DNA from 4 places in the Gordonia sp. CNJ-863 genome. Region 4 is predicted to be linked to each of the others. Evidence: predicted binding sites of a transcription regulator. Region 4 holds the regulator's gene; each other region holds the start of a gene.
The links. Region 4 encodes LexA, which represses DNA repair genes until DNA is damaged. Its sites were predicted from a motif close to CGAACANNTGTTCG; they were not measured.
Positions count from the first base shown of each region.

Region 1 (5,452 bases), on a different contig from region 4:
GCTCGGCGTCGAGATGATCGGCATTCCCGCCGGCTCGGACGTCGACCTCGATCTCCGGCTCGAATCGGTGAGCGAGGGAATCCTGGTGACCGGCACCGCGTGCGGTGAGACGGAGGGGCAGTGCTCGCGCTGCCTCGAGCCGATCGACGGCACGGTGACGGTGTTCCTCACCGAACTGTTCGCCTACCCGGACAGTGTGACGGAGCAGACCACCGAGGAAGACGACGTGCACCGCATCGTCGACGACCGCATCGATCTCGAGCAGTCGATCATCGACGCCGTCGCTCTGGAACTGCCGATGTCGCCGCTGTGTTCGGAGGACTGCCCCGGGCTCTGCCAGGTGTGCGGCATCCGGCTGGCGGTGGCCGAGCCGGGGCACGCGCACGAGCTGATCGATCCCCGCTGGGCCGGTCTCGCGAACAAGTTCTCGGAGTTGTCCGACGAGAAGCCCGGCGACGAGACGTCCGCAGGCGAGAACCCGGACGATCAGGAACGTCGTGACTGACGCCACCCGCGAGGACGGTCGTCGTGCCGCATTGCTCGCCGCTCTCGACACCGACATCCCCGAAGACCTTCTGACGCTGGCGCTCACGCACCGTTCGTATGCGTACGAACACGGCGGTCTGCCGACCAACGAGCGTCTGGAGTTCCTCGGTGACTCCGTTCTCGGCGTGGTGATCACCGAACGTCTGTACCTGCATTTCCCCGACCGTCCCGAGGGTGAACTCGCGAAGATCCGTGCGAGCGTGGTCAACATGCACGCGCTCGCCGACGTGGCACGCGGTCTCGGCGACGAGGGTGGCCTGGGCAAGTACCTGTATCTCGGTCGTGGCGAGGAGATGACGGGCGGTCGAGACAAGGACTCGATCCTCGCCGACGGTCTCGAATCCCTGTTCGGCGCGGTGTTTCTCAGCCACGGCCTGGAGACCTCGCAGCGGATCATCCTGCGCCTCTTCGACGAACGCATCGAGAAGGCCGGACAGCTCGGCGCCGGTCTGGACTGGAAGACCTCGCTGCAGGAGCTGAGCTCCGAACGCGGCTATGGCCCACCGCAGTACCAGATCTCGTCCACCGGCCCGGATCACAACAAAGAGTTCACCGCGATCGCGATGATCGCGGGGGAGAACCTCGGCGAGGGCGTCGGACGGACCAAGAAAGAGGCCGAGCAGCAGGCGGCGGCCCACGCGTGGAAGGCGCTCACCGAACGCGCCGAAGCGTCGTCGTGACAACAGCGTCGTGACAACAACTCTTCATGCCTGAACTACCCGAGGTCGAGACCGTCCGCATGGGTCTCGAGAAGCATCTGACCGGACGGACCGTGACCGCGGTCGAGGTGCTGCATCCGCGTGCCGCCCGCCGCCACGTCGGCGGCGAGCCCGACCTGATCGGTCGCCTCGCGGGCAAACACGTTACCGGAGTGCGGCGTCGCGGCAAGTACATGTGGATCGACGTCGCCGACGACACCGACCGTGCCGCCCTCGTCGTGCATCTCGGCATGAGCGGGCAGATGCTCATCGCCCGCGACGGGGCGCCCGACCACACCCATCTCCGCATCCGCGCACACCTCGACGACGACAACGAACTGCGGTTCGTCGATCAGCGGACCTTCGGAGGTTGGCATCTCGACGACTATGTGGATGACATCCCGGTGTCGGTGGCGCACATCGCTCCCGACCCGTTCGACCCGGCTTTCGACGCGGCGGCCGTCGTGAACCGTATGCGCGCCAAGCACTCCGAGATCAAGCGGGTCCTGCTCGACCAGACCGTCATCTCCGGCGTCGGCAACATCTACGCCGACGAGGCGCTGTGGCGCGCGCGGCTGCACGGTGCACGCATCGCCGAGACGATCTCGCGCAAGAAGCTGCTTGAACTGATCGACGCGGCCACCGCGGTGATGACCGAGGCGGTGGAGGTCGGGGGCACGTCCTTCGACGCGTTGTACGTGAACGTGAACGGTCAGTCGGGGTACTTCGAACGCTCGCTCAACGCCTATGGGCGCGAAGGGCAACCGTGCCGGCGGTGTGGTGCGATCATGCGGCGGGAATCTTTCATGAACCGCAGCTCTTACTTTTGCCCGAAGTGCCAGACTGCTCCACGGCGTCGCACACGTTGAGTCCGTAGTGCTCCCTGCGCTTACGTGCGGAGCGTGACCGCGGCGAAGCCGCTGTGCAGGCATCGACGAGTCCGGTGAAGGCTACGAGCGTTCCGCGGAACGCTCGAAGAGCCTTGGCCAGCTGTTTTGTCGGTGGGCGCCGCTAAGTTGTTCGTATATCCGTTCGAACAGCTGGGGGCTTGGGGTGTCTGTTTCGGTGCTGCACGGTGAGAATGTGTCGTCGATGTTCGATGGCGCGGATCCGGCGTCCTTGTCCGATGACGTGTTGGAAAGCAGAGTGCTGGCTTATGCCGCGCAGATCACCGCGCTCCCGGCCGAGTTCTTGTCTCTGGTGGCGGAATTGGATGAGCGGGAGTCGTGGCGGGGGCCGGGTGTGCATTCGCTCGCGCACTGGCTCTCGTGGAAGGCGGGTGTCTCTCAACGCACAGCGCAGGAGCAGGTACGGGTGGCGAAGGCTCTGACGGAGTTGCCGTTGATTCGGCAGGCGTTCGGTGCGGGGCGGTTGTCGTATTCGAAGGTGCGGGCGTTGACGCGGGTCGCGACCGCGTTGCGGGAGAAGGAACTGGTGAATCTGGCGTTGTCGTGTACGGCGTCGCAACTGGAGCGGGCGGTCCGTGCGATAGGACAGATCGACCGGGATCGTGGCATCGAGTCGGAGAATCGCCCACCGGTGGAGTCGACAGGCCGGTGGAAGTGGAATGCGGATGGCTCCTTGTCTGTGTCGCTGACGCTGTCTCCGCTAGACGGTGCCCGGCTTCTTGCCGGTGCGGTCCGGGCAGAGTACGAACGCACCCGGACCTGCGACGATGCGGATCTGTCCGCGGTGTCGAGCGTTCCGCGGAACGCTGCAAGCGAGTTGGAAACCGTGGATGGGGAACCGGACTCCGAGGTCAAACCGGCGAATCGTCGGGACCTGTGGCGAAATGTGCCGTCGAATCTGGCGCCGGCGTTGGTGGCCATGGCAGACATGGTGCACGAGGGGATCGCGATGCCTGATCTCGCACCGGGAGCCGAGATCCTGATACATACCGACGAGGGTGGGCAGCAGGCACACCTTGATGACGGGCCGGCACTGTCGGAGGCTGAGTTGGACGAGGCGCACTGCGGTGCTGCGGTTCGGAAGGCGTTGTCCAGCAGGGTTTCCGGAGCGCCGGGGAAGTTGGCGTTGCTGGGGTTGGGGCGTAAGTCGCGGACGCCGAACAAGGCACTCGTCAGGGCGTTGTTCGTGAGAGACCGGTGCTGTCAGATGCCCGGCTGTGAACGCACACGGCATCTGCACGCCCATCACGTGGTGTTCTGGTCGGCCGGTGGGGAGACCGAGTTGGACAATCTGATCTTGTTGTGTGGAAGCTGTCACCGTGCGTTGCATCGGGGTGAGTTCAGTATCACCGGGCGTGGGTCGCAACGGTTTTCGTTCCACCGGCCGGGCGGTTCGGTGATCGACGTGAGTCCCGCGAGACACGTGCCGGGGCAATGGTCGCCTGATGCGCGGGTGGCTGCGGATTCGACGGTGCCCGTGGGCGGCGGCAAGCTCGACCTCGGGTATGCGACCGAGTTGATCTACGCGGTGTGGGAATGGAAAGAACGCAACGCAAGCCGAGAGGCGGCAGCTGCCTGACGACGTCGGGCACGACCGGTTCGGGAATTCGTCCTGATCCACGGCTCTTACTATGGTCAGCGGTGTCAGCGCCGCCCCGCCGCCTGAGAGGACTCATCCCAGCATGACGATCGAACAGAACACCGCCGCCCCGGCCGCGACCGCGGAGCCCGCGCACACCGACCTCTGGGTCGAGCGCACCGGGACCCGGCTCTACACGGGGCGCAGTTCACGGGGTGCCGAGGTGAAAATCGGTTCGCAGGACGTCGACGGGGTCTTCACCCCGGGCGAACTGCTCAAGATCGCGCTCGCGGCGTGCACCGGCATGTCGTCGGACCGTCCGCTTTCGCGCCGCCTCGGCGACGACTACGACGCGACGATCCGCGTCAGCGGTGACGCCGACCGTGAGAACGAGGTGTACCCGCGGATCTCCGAGATCCTCGAGGTCGACCTCTCCGAACTCGACCCCGATGCCGCGCAGCGCCTGCTCGTCGTCGTCGAGCGCGCCATCGACGCGGTGTGCACGGTCGGCCGCACCATCAAGGCCGGCGCCGAGGTCGACCTGAAGATCGAGACGGACTGACACCATGACGACCGACCGGGTCCGACTGTCGGCGTTCGTGCACGGCCACGTCCAGGGTGTGGGCTTCCGATGGTGGACGCGGTCGCGGGCCCTAGAACTCGGTCTGGTCGGCTACGCGTCCAATCAGGCCGACGGACGGGTGCACGTCGTGGCCGAGGGGCCCCGCGACACAGTGGCGGCGTTGCTCGACGCGCTCCGGTCCGGAGAGACCCCGGGCCGGGTGGATCTGGTCGTCGACAGTCTCGAGTCGGCACGCGGAGACCTGACCGGCTTCCTCGAACGGTGAGCGCTGAACGGTGAGCGTTGCCCGAAACGCATCGCGATGGTGAGTACTCTGTACCGTCGTGCACCTCAAAAGCCTGACCCTGAAGGGCTTCAAGTCGTTCGCCTCGGCGACGACCCTGCGCTTCGAGCCGGGTATCACGTGCGTCGTCGGTCCCAACGGCTCGGGTAAGTCCAACGTCGTCGACGCCCTGACCTGGGTCATGGGCGAACAAGGCGCCAAGGCGCTGCGCGGCGGGAAGATGCAGGACGTGATCTTCGCCGGCACCTCCGGACGTCCGCCGCTGGGACGTGCGGAGGTCACGCTCACCATCGACAACGCCGACGGTGCGCTGCCCATCGAATACTCCGAGGTCTCGATCACCCGCCGCATGTTCCGCGACGGCGCCGGCGAGTACGAGATCAACGGCAGCACCTGCCGCCTCATGGACGTGCAGGAACTGCTCTCCGACTCCGGTATCGGCCGCGAGATGCACGTCATCGTCGGCCAGGGCCGCCTGTCGGCGATCCTGGAGTCGCGTCCCGAGGACCGTCGCGCGTTCATCGAGGAGGCCGCAGGCGTCCTCAAACACCGCAAACGCAAGGAAAAAGCGGTCCGCAAGCTCGACGCGATGCAGGCCAACCTGGCGCGCCTCACCGACCTCACCGCCGAGCTACGGCGTCAGCTCAAGCCGCTCGGCCGACAGGCCGAGGTCGCCCGCCGGGCGCAGACCGTGCAGGCCGATCTCCGCGACGCCCGGCTGCGCCTCGCCGCCGACGACCTGGTGATCCGCCGAGCCGAGATGGCCGAACACGCCGCCGTCGAGGACGAGGTCCGGCGCCGCCAGGACGAGGTGGCCGAGCAACTCGACGAGGCCAACGCGCAGGTCACCGAACA
Region 1 covers NZ_MKKG01000005.1:87,629-93,080, forward strand. The annotation lists gene BJF87_RS03065 (DUF177 domain-containing protein) at 1-505, shown strand, start outside; gene rnc (ribonuclease III) at 498-1,226, shown strand; gene mutM (bifunctional DNA-formamidopyrimidine glycosylase/DNA-(apurinic or apyrimidinic site) lyase) at 1,253-2,113, shown strand; gene BJF87_RS03080 (HNH endonuclease signature motif containing protein) at 2,337-3,731, shown strand; gene BJF87_RS03085 (OsmC family protein) at 3,835-4,293, shown strand; gene BJF87_RS03090 (acylphosphatase) at 4,298-4,579, shown strand; gene smc (chromosome segregation protein SMC) at 4,638-5,452, shown strand, end outside.
Region 1: a site for LexA is predicted at 2,266-2,279, ahead of BJF87_RS03080 (HNH endonuclease signature motif containing protein). Genes of this name have one in related genera too.

Region 2 (5,452 bases), on a different contig from region 4:
GACCTGTTGAACCATGGCTGACATCAGTTCGCTGCCCGAACACGTCGACGTTCTCGTCGTCGGCGTCGGATTCGGCGGCCTCTCCGCACTTCACCGGCTGCGCAAGGACCATCCCGGCCTGACGACCCTCGCGATCGAGCGCGCCGAGGGCGCCGGCGGGGTCTGGCGCGAGAACGACTACCCGGGTGCGGCCTGCGACGTCCCGACCTCGCTCTACTCGCTGTCCTTCGCCCCGAACCCGGACTGGTCGCACACCTACGGTCGACGCCACGAGATCCACAACTACCTGCGTTCCGTCGCCGCCGATTACGACGATCAGATCCGCTACAACTGCGCCCTGACCGCCGCCTGTTGGGACGGCGCCGCGCAGGAGTGGGTCGTCGACACGACGCAGGGTCAGATCCGGACCCGCTTTCTCGTCGCCGCGCCGGGCGCACTGTCCGAGCCGGGCCTGCCCGAGGTTCCGGGTGCCGACGAGTTCACCGGCACGATGTTCCACTCCGCCAAGTGGGATCACACCCACGACCTGCGCGGACGCAAGGTCGCCATCGTCGGCACCGGGGCGTCGGCGATCCAGATCGTGCCCGAGATCGTCGACACCGTCGAACATCTCACCGTCTTCCAGCGCACCCCCGCCTGGGTGGTGCCACGCCTCGACCGCAACATCGGCCCGATGGAACGCGCCCTCTACAAGCGCGTCCCCGGCGTCCACCGCCTGGTCCGCAAGATGGTGTGGGCCTACCGCGAGGCCTACGTGCTGATGATGGCACGCAACCCCAAGCTGCTGCCGATCGCGAAAACCCTTGCCCTGGCGCAGCTGCGGGTCCAGGTCCGCGACCGCGCCCTGCGCAAGCGTCTCACCCCCGAGTACACGATCGGCTGCAAGCGGATGCTGTTGACCAACAAGTGGTTCCCCGCCCTGCAGCGCGACAACGCCACCGTGACCGGCGCCATCACCCGCCTCACCGCGAACGGCGCCGTCGACGATCAGGGTCGTGAGCACGAGGTCGACACCGTCGTCTTCGCCACCGGGTTCACCCCCACCCAGCCGCCCATCGCGAAGGCCGTCACCGGTCGCGACGGACGTACCCTGGCCGAGGCCTGGCAGGGATCGCCGCGCGCCTACCGCGGTGTCGAGGTCCACGGCTTCCCGAATCTGTTCTTCCTGTACGGCCCCAACACCAACCTGGGCCACAGCTCGATCGTGCTGATGCTCGAGCCGCAGGCGTACTACATGTCGAAGACGATCGCCGAGGTCATCGGCTCCGGACACTCGACGTTCGAGGTCACCCAGGCCGCCCAGGACGCCTACAACGCCGACCTCGACCCCGAACTGGAACGCACCGTGTGGAATTCGGGCGGCTGCTCGAGCTGGTACCTCGACTCCACCGGCCGCAACTCGGTGATGTGGCCCAAGTTCACCAGCGACTTCCGCCGCCAGATGGCGTCCTTCGTGGCCGCCGACCACCGCTTCGACGACGCCATCCCGGCCGTCGCCGACACCGTCGAGACCACCGCCACCGACACCGATCCCGAAAGGACCCTCGCCCAGTGACCAGGACCGCGCGCACTGACGCCGACCACTACGACGCCATCGTCATCGGTTCCGGTTTCGGCGGCTCGGTGGCCGCCCTCCGGTTGACCGAGAAGGGATACCGAGTCGCGGTCGTCGAGTCGGGCCGTCGTTTCACCGACGCCGACCTGCCCAAGACCAGTTGGCGCCTCAAGGATTACGTGTGGGCGCCGGCGCTGGGCATGTTCGGTGTGCAGCGCATGCACCTGCTGCGCGACGTGCTGGTCATGGCCGGCGCGGGTGTCGGCGGCGGGTCGCTCAACTACGCGAACACGCTCTACCGGCCGCTCCCCGCATTCTTCGACGACCCGCACTGGGGTCGGATCACCGACTGGGCCGCCGAACTCGACCCCTACTACGACCAGGCATCGCGCATGCTCGGCGTGACCACCTACCCGAAGGTCACCCCCGCCGACCGCGTCATGCGTAAGGTCGCCGAGGACATGGGCGCCGGCGACACCTTCGTCCACACCCCCGTCGGGGTCTTCTTCGGCGAGCCGGGCAAGACCGTCGAAGACCCGTTCTTCGGCGGTGCCGGTCCCGCCCGCACCGGTTGTACCGACTGCGGCGCGTGCATGACCGGCTGCCCGGTCGGCGCGAAGAACACGCTGGTCAAGAACTATCTGTATCTCGCCGAACAGGCCGGTGCGACCGTCATCCCGATGACGACCGTCGACACCGTCCGCCCGCTGTCGGAGGGTGGGTACACGGTCGGATCGCATCGAACCGGTCGACGCTGGTCGCGTCGAGGACGCCGTTCGTTCACCGCCGATCACGTGGTGTTCGCGGCCGGCACGTACGGCACCAACAAGTTGCTGCTGGACATGCAGCAGAGCGGCAACCTGCCCGGCCTCTCGTCGCGCCTGGGCAAGGTGGTGCGCACCAACTCCGAGGCCGTCCTGGCCGCGACGGCCACCGACCTGAAGGTCGACTACACCGAGGGTGTGGCGATCACGTCGTCGTTCCACCCGAACGAGCACACCCATATCGAGCCGGTGCGATACGGCAAGGGCAGCAACCTGATCGGTCTGTTGCAGGCGATGCTCATCGACGGTGACAGTCGCCTGCCCCGACCGCTGGCGGCGATCGTGGAGATGATCCGGCACCCGCTGGTCACCCTGCGCGGGCTCTCGGTTCGACGCTGGTCGGAACGGACGATCATCGCCCTGGTGATGCAGACCGCCGACAACTCCCTCGAACTGTTCGCCCGTCGGGGCCGTTTCGGTCCGATGCTGCGCAGTAGGCAGGGTGCCGGCGATCCCCCGCCGACCTGGATCCCGGTCGGCCACGACGCCGTCCGCAAGATGGCCGACGAGATCGGCGGCGACGCCGGCGGTTCCATCGTCGACTGGTTGAACATCCCGATGACCGCACACTTCCTGGGCGGTTGCTCGATCGGCCGGTCCGCCGCGGACGGCGTCGTCGACCCGTATCACCGCGTGTTCAACCACCCCGGCCTGCACATCGTCGACGGTTCGACGGTGTCGGCGAACCTGGGCGTGAACCCGTCGCTGACGATCACCGCTCAGGCCGAACGCGCACTCGCGATGTGGCCGAATGCCGGTGAAGCCGACCCCCGTCCGGAGCTCGGTGCGTCGTACCAGCCGATCGCCCCGGTGCCACCGGTCCACCCGACGGTGCCCGAATACGCACCCGCCGCGCTGAGATTGCCGATCACGCCGATCTCCAACGCCGGCTGAGGTTCTCGTAGAAGTTGTGGGCGTATGACGTCCACAACTTCTACAAAGCCCAGTAAGTCACCACACCCCCGGCGGCCGCAGCTGGATGCTGATCCGGGCGCCGACGCCGCGCACCTTGGGAACCGCGTGTTCCCAGGTGCGTTGGCAGCTGCCACCCATGACGAGCAGGTCACCGGTCGACAGGGTGAACTTCAACGACTTCCCGCCGCCACGCGGCCGCAGCATCAGCGGTCGTGGGGCGCCGAGGGAGATGATCGCGACCATCGTGTCGTGCGTCGACGCCCGCCCGATGCGGTCCCCGTGCCATGCCACTGAATCGTTGCCGTCGCGGTAGAGGCTGATCCCGGCGGTCGCGAATCCTTCGGGCAACTCCTCGCGGTAATGCCGCGACAGCGATGACCGCATCTTGGTGATCAGCGCATCCGGAAACGGGTCGTCCTTCTGGTAGATCGACACGAGCCGCGGGACGTCGACGACGCGGTCGTACATCTGACGCCGCTCGGCCCGCCACGGGACGTCGCGTCGAAGCCGATCGAAGAGTTCGTCCGGCCCGCTGATCCAGCCTGGGCACAGGTCCACCCACGCGCCGTCGGTGAGCGGACGCCGCGTCGTCGAGGTCGACAGGTCCGACAGCGCCGGCTCCGCGGCCATCTCGGCGAACAACGATCCCTGGATGCCTATGGACATACACCCCACCGTACACCCGGATCGAACGCCTGTTCGACGGACGGCATGTCCGTGCCGTTCGCGCCCACCCTTCGAACGTGAGCGGAAACGGATCGAGAGAGCGGGTAAGGACCTACGGGACCCCCGTCCGCGCACGAGGCGTCCCTCACATTTTCGAGTAATGCTCGGACCATCGTCGACGCAGCTCAAGCAGCCCCTGGCCCGACGCGGCAGTGACGAAGCGCACATTCGGCTCACCACGAAAGGGCCGCGATGTGAGGTGGCCCACAGCACGGTCGCCGGGTCGATGCTTTAATCAATTCGTTATAAATCGTTACAAGGGGGAACTCGATGAAGCGCACCGGTATCGCCGGTCTGTTTGCTGCCGCCGCCATGCTGATCCCGATCGCGCCGGCGACCGCCGATCCGGTCGGCGATCTGTTCGGTAGCGCCAGCGGCAGCCTCGACTCCGGAAGTTCCGCGTTCGGGTCGTCGGGCGACAAGGTCACCCACTACGGCAAGCTCGGCCGCGCGGGCGCACGCAACGGCGTGAAGTCCATCAACGTCTGGGTCTACAACCCGAAGGGCGCCCGGGAGATCACTCCGGGAACCTTCGGCAAGAACTCGCGACTCGGCGTGCGCTGGAACTCCATCATCGACGCCGGCCCCATCGTCGACGGCAACGAGTGCCGCATGGAGGTCCGCCTCGCCGGACCGAAGGTGCCCAAGGAAGCCGCGCTGTACAAGACGCAGGACTGCACCGCGGTGAAGTCCTACTTCTTCAAGGGCGGCGGCAACTTCACCATCCGCGTCACCGACCTGGTCTCCGGCGCGTCGAACAGCATCGCGTTCTCGGTCCAGTAGTCACGCGAACCGCAGACACGAAGTGCGGGATGGATGCCGGTTTCCGGCACTCATCCCGCACTTTCGTCGTCAGGCGGTCAGCTCCCTGACACGTCGAACTTCTCCCCGGTCAGCTTCTCCGACTCCGCCCAGAGCGCCGCACGGAAGTCGGCGTCGTCGGCCGCCTTCTTGTACTTGTTCCGTCCGGGCGCGCCGTGCAGCCCGAAGAATTTCGTCGGTCCGTAGTAGGTGCCGGACGGCAGACCCGACATCGTCGCGGCGTACAGCTGCGGCAGGGCTCCGTCGGCGGCCGGCTGCGCGATGGGCAGCTTGTTCGACAGCTTCGCCAGGACATCCATGAAGTTCTCGCTCCGACCCTGCAATTCCGTTGCGGCATAACCGGGGTGGGCGATGAACGACTGCTTCGACGACCCGGCCTCCGCCAACCGCTTGGCGAGTTCGAGGCCGAACATGAGGTTGGCCATCTTGGAGTCCCCGTAGGCCTGCCAGCGGCGATAGCGGCGCTTCTCCCAGTTGAGGTCGTCGAGCGCGATGTTCCCGATCTGGTGCACGCCCGACGACACGGTGACGACGCGGTCGGTGATCTTCGGCAGCAGCAACGCGGTGAGCGCGAAGTGGCCGAGATGGTTGGTGCCGATCTGCATCTCGA
Region 2 covers NZ_MKKG01000009.1:93,793-99,244, forward strand. The annotation lists gene BJF87_RS05255 (TetR/AcrR family transcriptional regulator) at 1-21, shown strand, start outside; gene BJF87_RS05260 (NAD(P)/FAD-dependent oxidoreductase) at 14-1,555, shown strand; gene BJF87_RS05265 (GMC oxidoreductase) at 1,552-3,273, shown strand; gene BJF87_RS05270 (alpha-ketoglutarate-dependent dioxygenase AlkB) at 3,331-3,960, opposite strand; gene BJF87_RS05275 (hypothetical protein) at 4,291-4,803, shown strand; gene BJF87_RS05280 (oxidoreductase) at 4,881-5,452, opposite strand, start outside.
Region 2: a site for LexA is predicted at 3,983-3,996, ahead of BJF87_RS05270 (alpha-ketoglutarate-dependent dioxygenase AlkB). Genes of this name have one in related genera too.

Region 3 (5,452 bases), on a different contig from region 4:
CGTCCCATACTGGTTGATGCGATCTTGTGGTACTGATTGCTTGATTCGTTGCCCGAAATCGGCAAGAGAATCTCTTGTTATCACGCCTTTCCAGCCGAGTTGTTGATAACTTGGGGATAGCCGGGCCTGTGAATTTAGGGCGTTTAGAAATTGAGCTTCGATTACTTCCACTTCGATCGCGGGATCGAAGATTACGTGAAGATTGACTCTCGAGAGATTTCCTTCAGTTCCGCCGAATTGGTCGAGTCGCATTTCCACTACAGGGAATACGGCGTCAAGATTCTGAAGCCGCCCGTTGTTGCGTTCTGCGATAATTCGCTTGTATCCGTCGAGGAACCAGTAGTCATTGATGCCGATAACGCTGACATCTTCAGGGAGTTCTTCCAGGTCGTCAATGAACCGCGCCCACGCTTCGTCGGTATCTCCACCGTAGCCTTGGACAATTGAGGCTGGCGTATGAACGTGTAAGTCCCAGATACGCCACCCGGTGCCTCGGGGTTCCTTGACTGCGGATTCTGCCAAAACTCTTGTCCTCTCGACTATTGCGCAACTTCCGGTCCGGCCTCGTTGGCTGAGACTAGTACGTCAGGCGACGATGTTAGCGCCGTTCGGATGCCGCCGGAGGGACCAGCCATACAGGCTGCAGCGCAGGCATCGAGTTGCCGCCAGGCGGCCCGGTTCCGTCGCATTGATGATGCAACTTGATGTACGTCATGACGCCTTCGTTCATTCGCTGCGTTCGCTTCCTTTGTTGCGACTGGCCCTGCCGACGCGGCACGCGTGGCATGCGATCGGACGCTGTCTCCGTGGAGGTGAAACAGCGGTGCCCCAAGTAGTGCCCCATAGAGTGGTGTAACTCGGTGGCCGAGTTCGTTATCGACGTCGTGTCGTTAACGGATGCAGAGCGGCCACCGCGTGATCCTTCGAGTCAACCTTCCACAGAATCCTCGAGGAGTCATCGCGATGACCGCACCCCACATTGTCGACCCTGCAGGCCTTCTTGGCCAAGCCCTGGCCGAGGCGTCACCAGATCTGATGCGTGAGCTGCTGCAAACCATGATCAACGCGCTGCTGTCGGCCGATGCCGACGCGGTCTGCGGAGCCGAATGGAACCAACGCACACCAGAGCGCACCAACCGCCGCAACGGCTACCGCCACCGGCCACTGGATACCCGCGTCGGCACCGTCGACGTCGCCATTCCCAAGCTACGTTCGGGCAGCTACTTTCCCGAGTGGCTCCTCGAACGCCGCAAGCGGGCCGAGTCAGCACTGATCACCGTCGTGGCCGACTGCTACCTCGCTGGAGTCTCGACCCGCCGGATGGACAAGCTGGTCAAAACTCTCGGCATCGACTCGCTGTCGAAGTCACAGGTCTCACGCATGGCCACCGACCTCGACGAACAGGTCACAGCGTTCCGCCATCGTCGCCTCGACGAGGTCGGGCCGTTCACCTTCGTCACCGCCGATGCGTTGACGATCAAAGTCCGCGAGAACAAGCAGGTCGTCAAAGCCGTTGTCCTGCTGGCGACCGGTGTCAACGGCGATGGCCACCGCGAGGTGTTGGGCATGCAAGTAGCGACCAGCGAAACCAAAGCCTCCTGGAACACCTTCTTCGCCGATCTGGTCGCCCGCGGGCTGGGCGGGGTGCGTCTGGTGACCTCTGATGCCCACGCCGGACTGGTCGAGGCGATCGCGGCGAACCTGCCCGGCGCCGTGTGGCAACGGTGCCGTACCCACTACGCGGCCAACCTGATGGCGGTGTGCCCCAAGTCCATGTGGCCGGCGGTCAAAGCGATGCTGCACAGCGTTTATGACCAGCCCACCGCCACTGCCGTGCACGAGCAGTTCGACCGACTCCTGGAATACACCGAAGGCAGACTCCCCAAGGTTGCTGACCATCTCGGTGACGCTCGAGAGGACCTGTTGGCCTTCACAGGCTTCCCCGATGACGTGTGGCGACAGATCTGGTCCAACAACCCCACCGAACGACTCAACCGCGAAATTCGCCGCCGCACTGACGTTGTGGGTATCTTCCCCAACCGTGACGCCATCATCCGACTCATCGGCGCGGTCCTGGCCGAGCAGACCGACGAGTGGGCCGAAGGCCGCCGATACCTCGGCCTCGAGGTCCTCACCCGATGCCGACTGACCCTGACCACCGACACCACCACAACAACGGAGGCCACTACCGACCCGCTGATCGAACTGCCTGCCTGAAAGCGACGAAGGATCAGAAACGAGTTACACCACTACCTGGGACTTGACCGTGCCCCAGCAGGTCACGCTCAGTTAATCGCACCGGAGTAGTGCGTCGCGCACCACTTTGCGCGATGCATCCGTTGATGAATGGGAGCCGGGGTGCTTGACCAGTCGATCGATGAGTCCCGGGATAGCCCATCGTACCGAGGTGAGTGTTCCGCGGAACGCTTGTGAAGTCGTGACCGACGGGATTGTCGGTGGTCGCCGGTAGCTTGTTCGTATATCTGTTCGAACTGGATGGGGGGGCTCGATGTCTGTTACCGCGTTACGCGCCGAGGGTGTGTCGTCGATGTTCGACGGTGCGGATCCGAAGTCGCTGCCGGATGAGGTGCTCGAGGTTCGGGTGCTCGGTTACGCCGCGCAGATCACCGCTCTGACCGCCGAGTTTCTTGGCCTGGTGGCGGAGTTGGATGAGCGGCAGTCGTGGAGGGGGCCGGGGATTCATTCGTTGGCGCACTGGTTGTCGTGGAAGGCGGGCATCGCGCAGCGGACGGCGCATGAGCAGGTGCGGGTGGCCAAGGCCTTGCGGGAGTTGCCGGTGATCCGGCAGCACTTCAGTGAGGGGCGGTTGACGTATTCGAAGGTGCGGGCGCTGACGCGGGTGGCGACGCCGTTGCGGGAGCAGGAGTTGGTGAACCTGGCGTTGTCGTGCACGGCGTCGCAGTTGGAGAAGGCGGTGCGGGCAATGCGCCAGATCGACCAGGGCTACAGCGATGGTGGAGAGCTGACGCCGCCGGCGGAGTCGTGGGCTCGGTGGAAGTGGAACATCGACGGTTCGTTGTCGGTGTCGATGACATTGACGCCACTCGATGGGGCGCGGTTTCTGGCGGGAACGGTGCGCGCGGAGTATGAGCGCACCCGCACGATGGGCGATCCTGATCTGCCGAGTGTTCCGCGGAACACTCCGGACGAGCTGGAAACCGAATCCGGCGAGACGGATTCGGAGGTGAAGCCGGCGAATCGTCGGGATCTGTGGCGGCGGGTGCCGTCTAATATTGCTGCGGCGGTGGTGGCGATGGCCGATGCGGTGCATGAGGGAATCGCGATGCCGGAGTTGGCGCCGGGTGCGGAGATCCTTGTCCATGTCGGTGATGGGGTGGAGCGCGCTCATCTCGATGATGGGCCGGCGCTCTCGGAGGCTGAGGTCGAGGAGGTGACCTGTGGTGCGTCGCTGCGAGAAGCGTTGTCCAGGAGGGTTTCTGGTCGTCCGGGGAAGCGGGCGTTGTTGGGGTTGGGGCGTAAGCAGCGGACCCCGTCGAAGGCGATGATTCGGGCGCTGTTCCTGCGGGATCGGTGTTGTCAGACGCCGGGGTGTGAGCGTACGAGGCATCTGCACGCGCATCATGTGGTGTTCTGGTCCAACGATGGCGAGACCGAGTTGGACAACCTGATTTTGTTGTGCGGGTCGTGTCATCGGGCGCTGCACAGAGGTGAGTTCTCTATCAAGGCCCATGGGCTGCAGCGGTTTACGTTCCATATGCCGAGTGGTTCGGTGATCGAGGTGAGTCCACCAACCCGGGCGCCGGGCCTGTGGTCACCCGATGAACAGATCGCGGCGGATGCGACGGTGCCGGTGGGTGGCGGCAAGCTCGATCTCGGGTATGCGACCGAGGTGATCTACGCCGTCTGGGAGTGGAGGGAATGCCAAGCGGCGAGCCCCGCGGCTGCCTGAGAAGAAGACATGTTTAACTCAGTTGGTTCATTATGCCCATTTGTCAGTCGTTCCATGGTTACGATCACCACTGAGCTGCGGCCGACGCGTGCGCAGCGACTGTCGAATTGGGTGAGGGGTCGCACGACATATGTCCGACGCAGTTCTCGTGGAGCGCCGGGGGCGCATCCTCGTCATCACGATCAATCGGCCGCAGGCACGAAATGCGATCAATCACGAGGTGAGCCAGTCGCTCGCCGACGCGATGGACGAGCTCGACGACAGCCCGGAGCTGTCGGTCGCCATCTTGACTGGTGCAGGCGGGAACTTCTGCGCCGGCATGGATCTGAAGGCCTTCGCCGCCAGTGAGTCGGTGGCCATCGAGGGGCGCGGTCTCGGCTTCACGCAGAAGCCGCCGGCCAAGCCGGTCATCGCGGCCGTGGAAGGGTTCGCACTTGCGGGCGGCACCGAGCTGGTTCTCGCCACCGACCTCGTCGTCGCGTCGAAGTCGGCGAAGTTCGGCATCCCCGAAGTCAAGCGCGGCCTTGTCGCCGGTGCCGGCGGACTCCTGCGCCTGCCCAGGAAGATCCCGTACCAGAAGGCCCTCGAGCTGGCGCTCACCGGCGACAACTTCACCGCCGAGCAGGCTGCGAACTGGGGATTCGTCAACATCCTCACCGACGAGGGGGGCGCGCTCGACGGTGCTCTCGGACTGGCCGAGCGCATCACCGAGAACGGCCCGCTGGCCGTCGCCGTCACCAAGCGGATCATCGCCGAGTCCGAGTCGTGGGGCACCGACGAGAAGTGGGACCGCCAGGGCGAATTGCTGGTTCCGGTCTTCACCTCGAAGGACGCGATCGAGGGTGCGCGCGCGTTCGCGGAGAAGCGCAAGCCCGAGTGGACCGGCGCCTGAGTGTCGTCGCCACGCCCATCGGCACATGAGATCGATATGAGGAGAACAGATGTCGTTTGAGGGTGAAGTCGCGATCGTCACCGGCGGTGCAGGCGGCCTCGGCGCGGCGACGGTGCGTCGTCTGCATGCCGCGGGCGCATCGGTCGTGATCGCCGACCTGGCCGACCAGCCGGCGAAGGAACTCGCGGAAGAGTTGGGCGAGCGGGCGATCTACGCGCGCACCGACGTGCTCGACGACGACTCGGTGAACGCCGCGCTCGAGCAGGCGAGCGAACTCGGGGACCTGCGCTATGCGGTCATCGCCCACGGCGGTTTCGGTGTGGCACAGAAGGTCGTCAACCGAGACGGGTCGCCCGCTGACATGAAGGGGTTCGTCAAGACGATCGACCTGTATCTCACCGGGACCTACAACGTCCTCCGTCTCGCCGCGGCCAAGCTCGCGGCCGGCGAACCCAAGGAGTCCGGGGAACGCGGCGCGATCGTGATGACCAGCTCGATCGCGGGATACGAGGGCCAGATCGGGCAGACCGCCTACGCCGCGGCGAAGGCCGGGGTCATGGGGCTCACCCTGTCGGGGGCCCGCGACCTCGGCTCGGTTGCGGTGCGCCTGAACACCATTGCCCCCGGCA
Region 3 covers NZ_MKKG01000002.1:130,229-135,680, reverse strand. The annotation lists partial or broken gene BJF87_RS25635 (chromosome segregation protein SMC) at 1-522, opposite strand, end outside; gene BJF87_RS01400 (IS256 family transposase) at 964-2,217, shown strand; gene BJF87_RS01395 (HNH endonuclease signature motif containing protein) at 2,549-3,931, shown strand; gene BJF87_RS01390 (crotonase/enoyl-CoA hydratase family protein) at 4,062-4,823, shown strand; gene BJF87_RS01385 (SDR family NAD(P)-dependent oxidoreductase) at 4,873-5,452, shown strand, end outside.
Region 3: a site for LexA is predicted at 2,477-2,490, ahead of BJF87_RS01395 (HNH endonuclease signature motif containing protein). Genes of this name have one in related genera too.

Region 4 (5,452 bases):
CAAGCGCGGTGCCGCGATGGCCTACGAGCGGGTCACCCTCTACGGGGTCACCCTCGTCGCGCGTCGTCGTGTCGACTACGGCCCCATCGACCCGGTCGTCTCACGCGAACTGTTCATCCGCCATGCCCTCGTCGAGGGCGACTGGCGTACGCAGCACCCGTTCTTCGAACGCAACCGCGCACTGCTCGAGGCCGCCTCCGACGTCGAGAACCGTATGCGCACACGCGGACTGGTGATCACCGAGGACCAGCTGTTCGAGTTCTACGACAAGAGGGTGGGCGCCGAGGTCACCTCCGCACGGCACTTCGACACGTGGTGGAAGAAGGCCCGACGCTCCGATGCGGCTCTGCTCGATCTCAAGCCGGAGGACGTCGCGGCGAGTACCGAAGCCGCCCCCACCGACTATCCGGGCGCCTGGCAGCAGGGCGACACCCGACTCGAACTCCGCTACCGGTTCGAGCCCGGCGCCCCCGATGACGGTGTCACCGTGATCATCCCGCGCGCACTGCTCCCCCACGTGCGCCCGGCGGGTTTCGACTGGTCGGTGCCCGGCATGCGGACGGAACTGGCCACCGCACTGGTGAAGTCGTTGCCGAAGCAGCTACGCAAGTCGATGTCGCCGGCACAGCGTTTCGCCGAACTGGCACTGGCCCGCCTCACCCCACGGAGCGAGCCGCTCACGGTCGGGCTCGCTCGCGAGCTCACCACGATCACGCAGATGACGGTCACCGCAGGCGATTTCGACGTCGACCGGATTCCGGCCCACCTACGGATGCATTTCGCGGTCGCCGACGACGCCGGGGAGATCACCGCGCGAGCCGATTCCATCGCCGAACTGCAGCGCGCGGCCACCCCGCCAGCGTCGAAGACGGTGAAGCGCACCCTGTATCGCGCCTGGACCGACGAGGGCATCGGCACTCTCGCCGCACAGCGGACCGTCGACATCGCCGGACAACGCCTCACCCGTTACCCGACCATCGACGCGATCACCGACGACGCCGGACGCACGCGCGGGGTGGTCGTGATCGACGCCGCGTCGGAGCAGACCCGTGATCGATTGCCGGCGAGAGGAATCGTCGCGCTCCTCGACCTGGCGATCCCGCCCCTGCACCGCCGCGTGGCCGGTTCCCTCGGGGCCGCGGGTCGACTCGCGCTGAGCCAGAGCCCCTACCCGGATCTCGATGCGTTGCTGGCCGACTGCACACGTCGCGCCATCCGCGATGTCGTGGCGGGCCTCGACGCCGGCACCCTGTCGGCGGTGCGCTCTCCCGAGACATTCCGCGTGCTCACCGAGAAGTTGCGTCCACGGATCACCGAGTCGGCACCGGACTACTTCTCTCTCGCCGTCGAATCCCTCGGTTGGGTGGCACCGGTCCGTGCCGCGATCGACCGACATGCCGGTTCACTCGCGGCCGATGACGTCGCCGAACAGCTGGACAATCTCGTCTTCGACGGATTCGTCGCCGCCACCGCACGACGACATCTGGAGAATGTGCCGCGCTACCTCGCGGCCGCCGAGGCCCGCCTGTCGGCGCTCCCTGCATCGGCGGCCCGGGATCAGGCCGGAGTAGCCGTCGTCGACCGGGTGACCGAGCGGTGGGCGCAACGACTGACTCAGGTGCCCGACCACCGGAAGGCGCACGTCAACGACGAGGCCCAGTGGCTCGTCGAGGAGCTGCGGGTGGGATTGTTCGCCGAACGGCTCGGCACCGCGTACCCGGTGTCGGAGAAGCGGGTCCTACGAACTCTTGACCGACTCGGCTGAGGCGGCTCGGAGGTCGTCGATCTCGCGCTGGAAGTCCTCGACGGAGTCGAACGAGCGATAGACCGACGCGAACCGCAGGTAGGCGACCTCGTCGAGGTCGCGCAGCGGCTTGAGGATCGCGAGACCGACCTCGTTGCTGGGGATCTCGGCCGATCCACTGGCACGTACGGTGTCCTCGACCTGCTGGGCGAGCTGCGCCAATGCGTCCTCGGCGACGTGGCGTCCCTGGCATGCGCGCCGGACGCCCCTCATCACCTTCTCGCGACTGAACGGTTCGGTGACGCCGTTGCGTTTGACCACCGCGAGCACCGCGCTCTCCACGGTCGAGAAGCGTCGCCCGCACTCCACGCAGGAGCGGCGGCGCCGGATGGCCTGCCCCTCATCAGCGACACGCGAGTCGATGACCTTGGTGTCGTCGTTCTTGCAGAAGGGGCAGCGCATCGTATCCTCACGCAGGTCACGGGACACTCTGGTGCAGCCGCGCCGCATGCCAGGCCGGTAGTCGGCCGGTCCCTGTGACATCGAGGATACCGCCCGTGCTCAGTGGTACCGGGGGGCGAGCAGCGGCTGACCGACGCGCAGCCCGCTCGACGGGAGGTCGTTCAGCTGGATGATCTCGTCGACGACCGCCTCACGCGGCATCTCGGGGGCGACGCGCGATGCGATGGTGCTCAGCGAGTCGCCCGACCGCACGTGTACGACCTCGGTGCCGACCGAAGAAGGTGTGACCGTCGCGGCGTAGTTCTGACCGACGACCGCGATGACCCACACGGCCAGAGCGAGCCCGACGCCGGCGAGAATTGCCGTCGCCGTGCGCCGACGCCGCCGGATGACGGCCGAGGGCGCGGTATGCGCAACACGCGAGACGGGTACGACCGGTGCACGACCCCGCATACCGACCGGCGAGGCGCACCGGGTGGAGGCGACCCGGCGGACCCGGACCGCCGACTCCGGCACCGGACGCCCGTCGACGGGCCGGCGGCCGTCGCCGCGGCGCATCGGGCGCGGACGCTCCAGGACGTCACCACGGACCGAATCGGTGGAGCGGTCGGGGTCGATGAGAGTGGCGGTGCGCATGATGCCCTCCGTGTTTCCGGTCGAACGCTTGTCCGTGCTCCGACTGCGTCGTCGGCGTTCGAACTGTTCGATTGTCGATCATCTGTTCGATGCACTGATGTTCGATTTGTAGCACGGCACTCCGACACTTGTCTCGCAACACGTCGAACAAATGTTTGATGCGGTCGGCATTCTCGGCTAGGGTCGTCGTCAGACAAGCGATCTACCAGCACGTTCGGAATCGAGAGGAACCCGATCATGAGCGATGACGGCGGTAAGCGCACCGGAGCGCGGGGCGCCGACGAGCCCGTCGCCCCGGCAGACATGGCGGCGGCCGAGGCCTCGCTGACGCCGCGGCAGCGCGGAGTTCTCGAGGTGATCCGCAGATCCGTGCGCGAGCGCGGTTACCCGCCGAGCATCCGCGAGATCGGTGACGAGGTGGGTCTCACGTCGACCTCCTCCGTCGCCCACCAACTGCGGACGCTCGAACGCAAGGGCCTCCTCAAGCGCGACGCGAATCGTCCGCGAGCGGTCAACATCGCACCGAGCGAGCCGCCGACGCCCACCTCACCGACCGGTGGTGCGCTACCCGAGCCCACCTTCGTGCCGGTGCTCGGCCGGATCGCCGCAGGCGGCCCGATCCTCGCGGAAGAAGCCGTCGAGGACGTCTTCCCGCTCCCCCGCGAGCTCGTCGGCGAGGGTTCGCTGTTCCTGCTGAAGGTCGTCGGTGAGTCGATGATCGACGCCGCGATCTGCGACGGCGACTGGGTGGTCGTCCGCCAGCAGAACGTGGCCGACAACGGCGACATCGTGGCCGCGATGATCGACGGCGAGGCCACGGTCAAGACCTTCAAACGCCAGAAGGGTCATGTCTGGCTGATGCCGCACAACGAGCTGTTCGACCCGATCCCGGGCGACGAGGCCGTGATCCTCGGCAAGGTCGTCACCGTGATGCGGCGTATCTGACCTCTTCGTTCTCGAGAACCGCGGCGGCAGCCTCGCGCGCCGCAGCCGGATCGGTGGTGGCGAGCGCGGCTGTCGCCGCGTTTTCGCAGGTCGACCGTGAGACGCCGCCGAGGCGGGCACCGACCGCGGCGGCCGCCACCGGAGCACTCGACAGCGAGGTGACACCCAACCCGACGAGCACACAGGCGAGGATCGGGTCCGCCGCGGCCTCGCCGCACACGCCCACCGGTTTCCCCTGATCCCGTCCGGCCCGCGCGACCGTCGCGATGAGGTGCAGGACCGCCGGCTGCCACGGATCGGTCAGCGATGCGAGATCGGCCGACATCCGGTCGGCGGCCATCGTGTACTGCGTGAGGTCGTTGGTGCCGATCGAGACGAAGTCGACCTCGGCCAGGATCGCCGGCGCGAGGATCGCGGCGGCGGGGACCTCGATCATCACCCCGGCGACCAGTCCGCGTTCCCGTACCTGAGCGGCGAAGGCGGCCGCCTCGGCCGGTGAGGCGATCATCGGCGCCATGACCCAGGGGCTCGTCTCGGAACCCTCCGCGGCGCGTGTGATCGCGTCGAGCTGATGGGCACGGATCTCGGGGTGTGCCAAGGCGATCCGGTCGCCGCGCACACCGAGCGCCGGGTTGGCCTCCTCGGGCTGGTGCACGAAGCGCAGCGGCTTGTCCGAGCCGGCGTCGAGCGTACGGATGACGACCCTGCGGCCGCCGAACGCGTCGAGCACCTCGCGATAGATGTCCGCCTGTTCCTCCACCGACGGCTCGTCGGCGCGTTCGAGGAAGGCCAGTTCGGTGCGGAACAGTCCGACGCCCTCCACCGGATGATCGGTGGCCGCACGGGCCGACGATCCGTCGGCGACGTTGGCCAGGATCGCCACCTCCACACCGTCGGCGGTGCGACCCGGGCCCGACCAGCCGGCGACCCGTGCGGCCTGACGCGTGTACTCGTCGACACGGGCCCGCGCGGCGGCGTTGTCGGGTTGCACGACGATCTCGCCTGTCGTGCCGTCCACGAGTATCACCGTGCCCGAGTCGATCCCGGCGAGACCGGGGACCGCGACGACACACGGGATGCCGAGCTGCCGGGCGATGATCGCGGTGTGGCTGGTGGGCCCGCCCAGGCGGGTAACCAGCGCGATGGTGGTGGCGGGATCGAGCCCCGCGGTGTCGGCGGGCGCGAGGTCGTCGGCGAGGAGGACCGAGGGCACGTCCGGCGTGGGCACGCCGGGCTCGGGGAGGCCCAGGAGTTCGGCGAGGACGCGGTCGCGGACGTCGTTGAGATCGGTGACGCGCTCGGCCATGAGCCCACCGAGCTTGGTGAACACGGCGGCGAACTGTTCAGTGGCGGCGACGGCGGCCGACGGCGCCGAGGCGCCCTTGGCGATCAGACCCGAGGCGGCACCGATCCAGCCGCGGTCCTCCGCGAGTCCGGCCGTTGCGGTGAGCACCTCGGCGGCGACGCCGGTGTTCTGCGATGCACGCTCACGTAGGCGCGCGGCGACCGCGGCCGCCGCGGCGGTGAACCGTTCGGCCTCGTCGGCGCGACGGTCCTCGGCGATCTCGACGCCTGCGCCCAGTGCCTCTGCGGAGTGGTCGGGTCGGCGTCCCGGCCAGAGTGCGGGCCCGAGAGCCACACCACCGACAACCGGCGTCCCCGTCA
Region 4 covers NZ_MKKG01000022.1:335,049-340,500, forward strand. The annotation lists gene hrpA (ATP-dependent RNA helicase HrpA) at 1-1,765, shown strand, start outside; gene nrdR (transcriptional regulator NrdR) at 1,739-2,206, opposite strand; gene BJF87_RS13415 (LysM peptidoglycan-binding domain-containing protein) at 2,306-2,842, opposite strand; gene lexA (transcriptional repressor LexA) at 3,080-3,787, shown strand; gene BJF87_RS13425 (putative PEP-binding protein) at 3,765-5,452, opposite strand, start outside.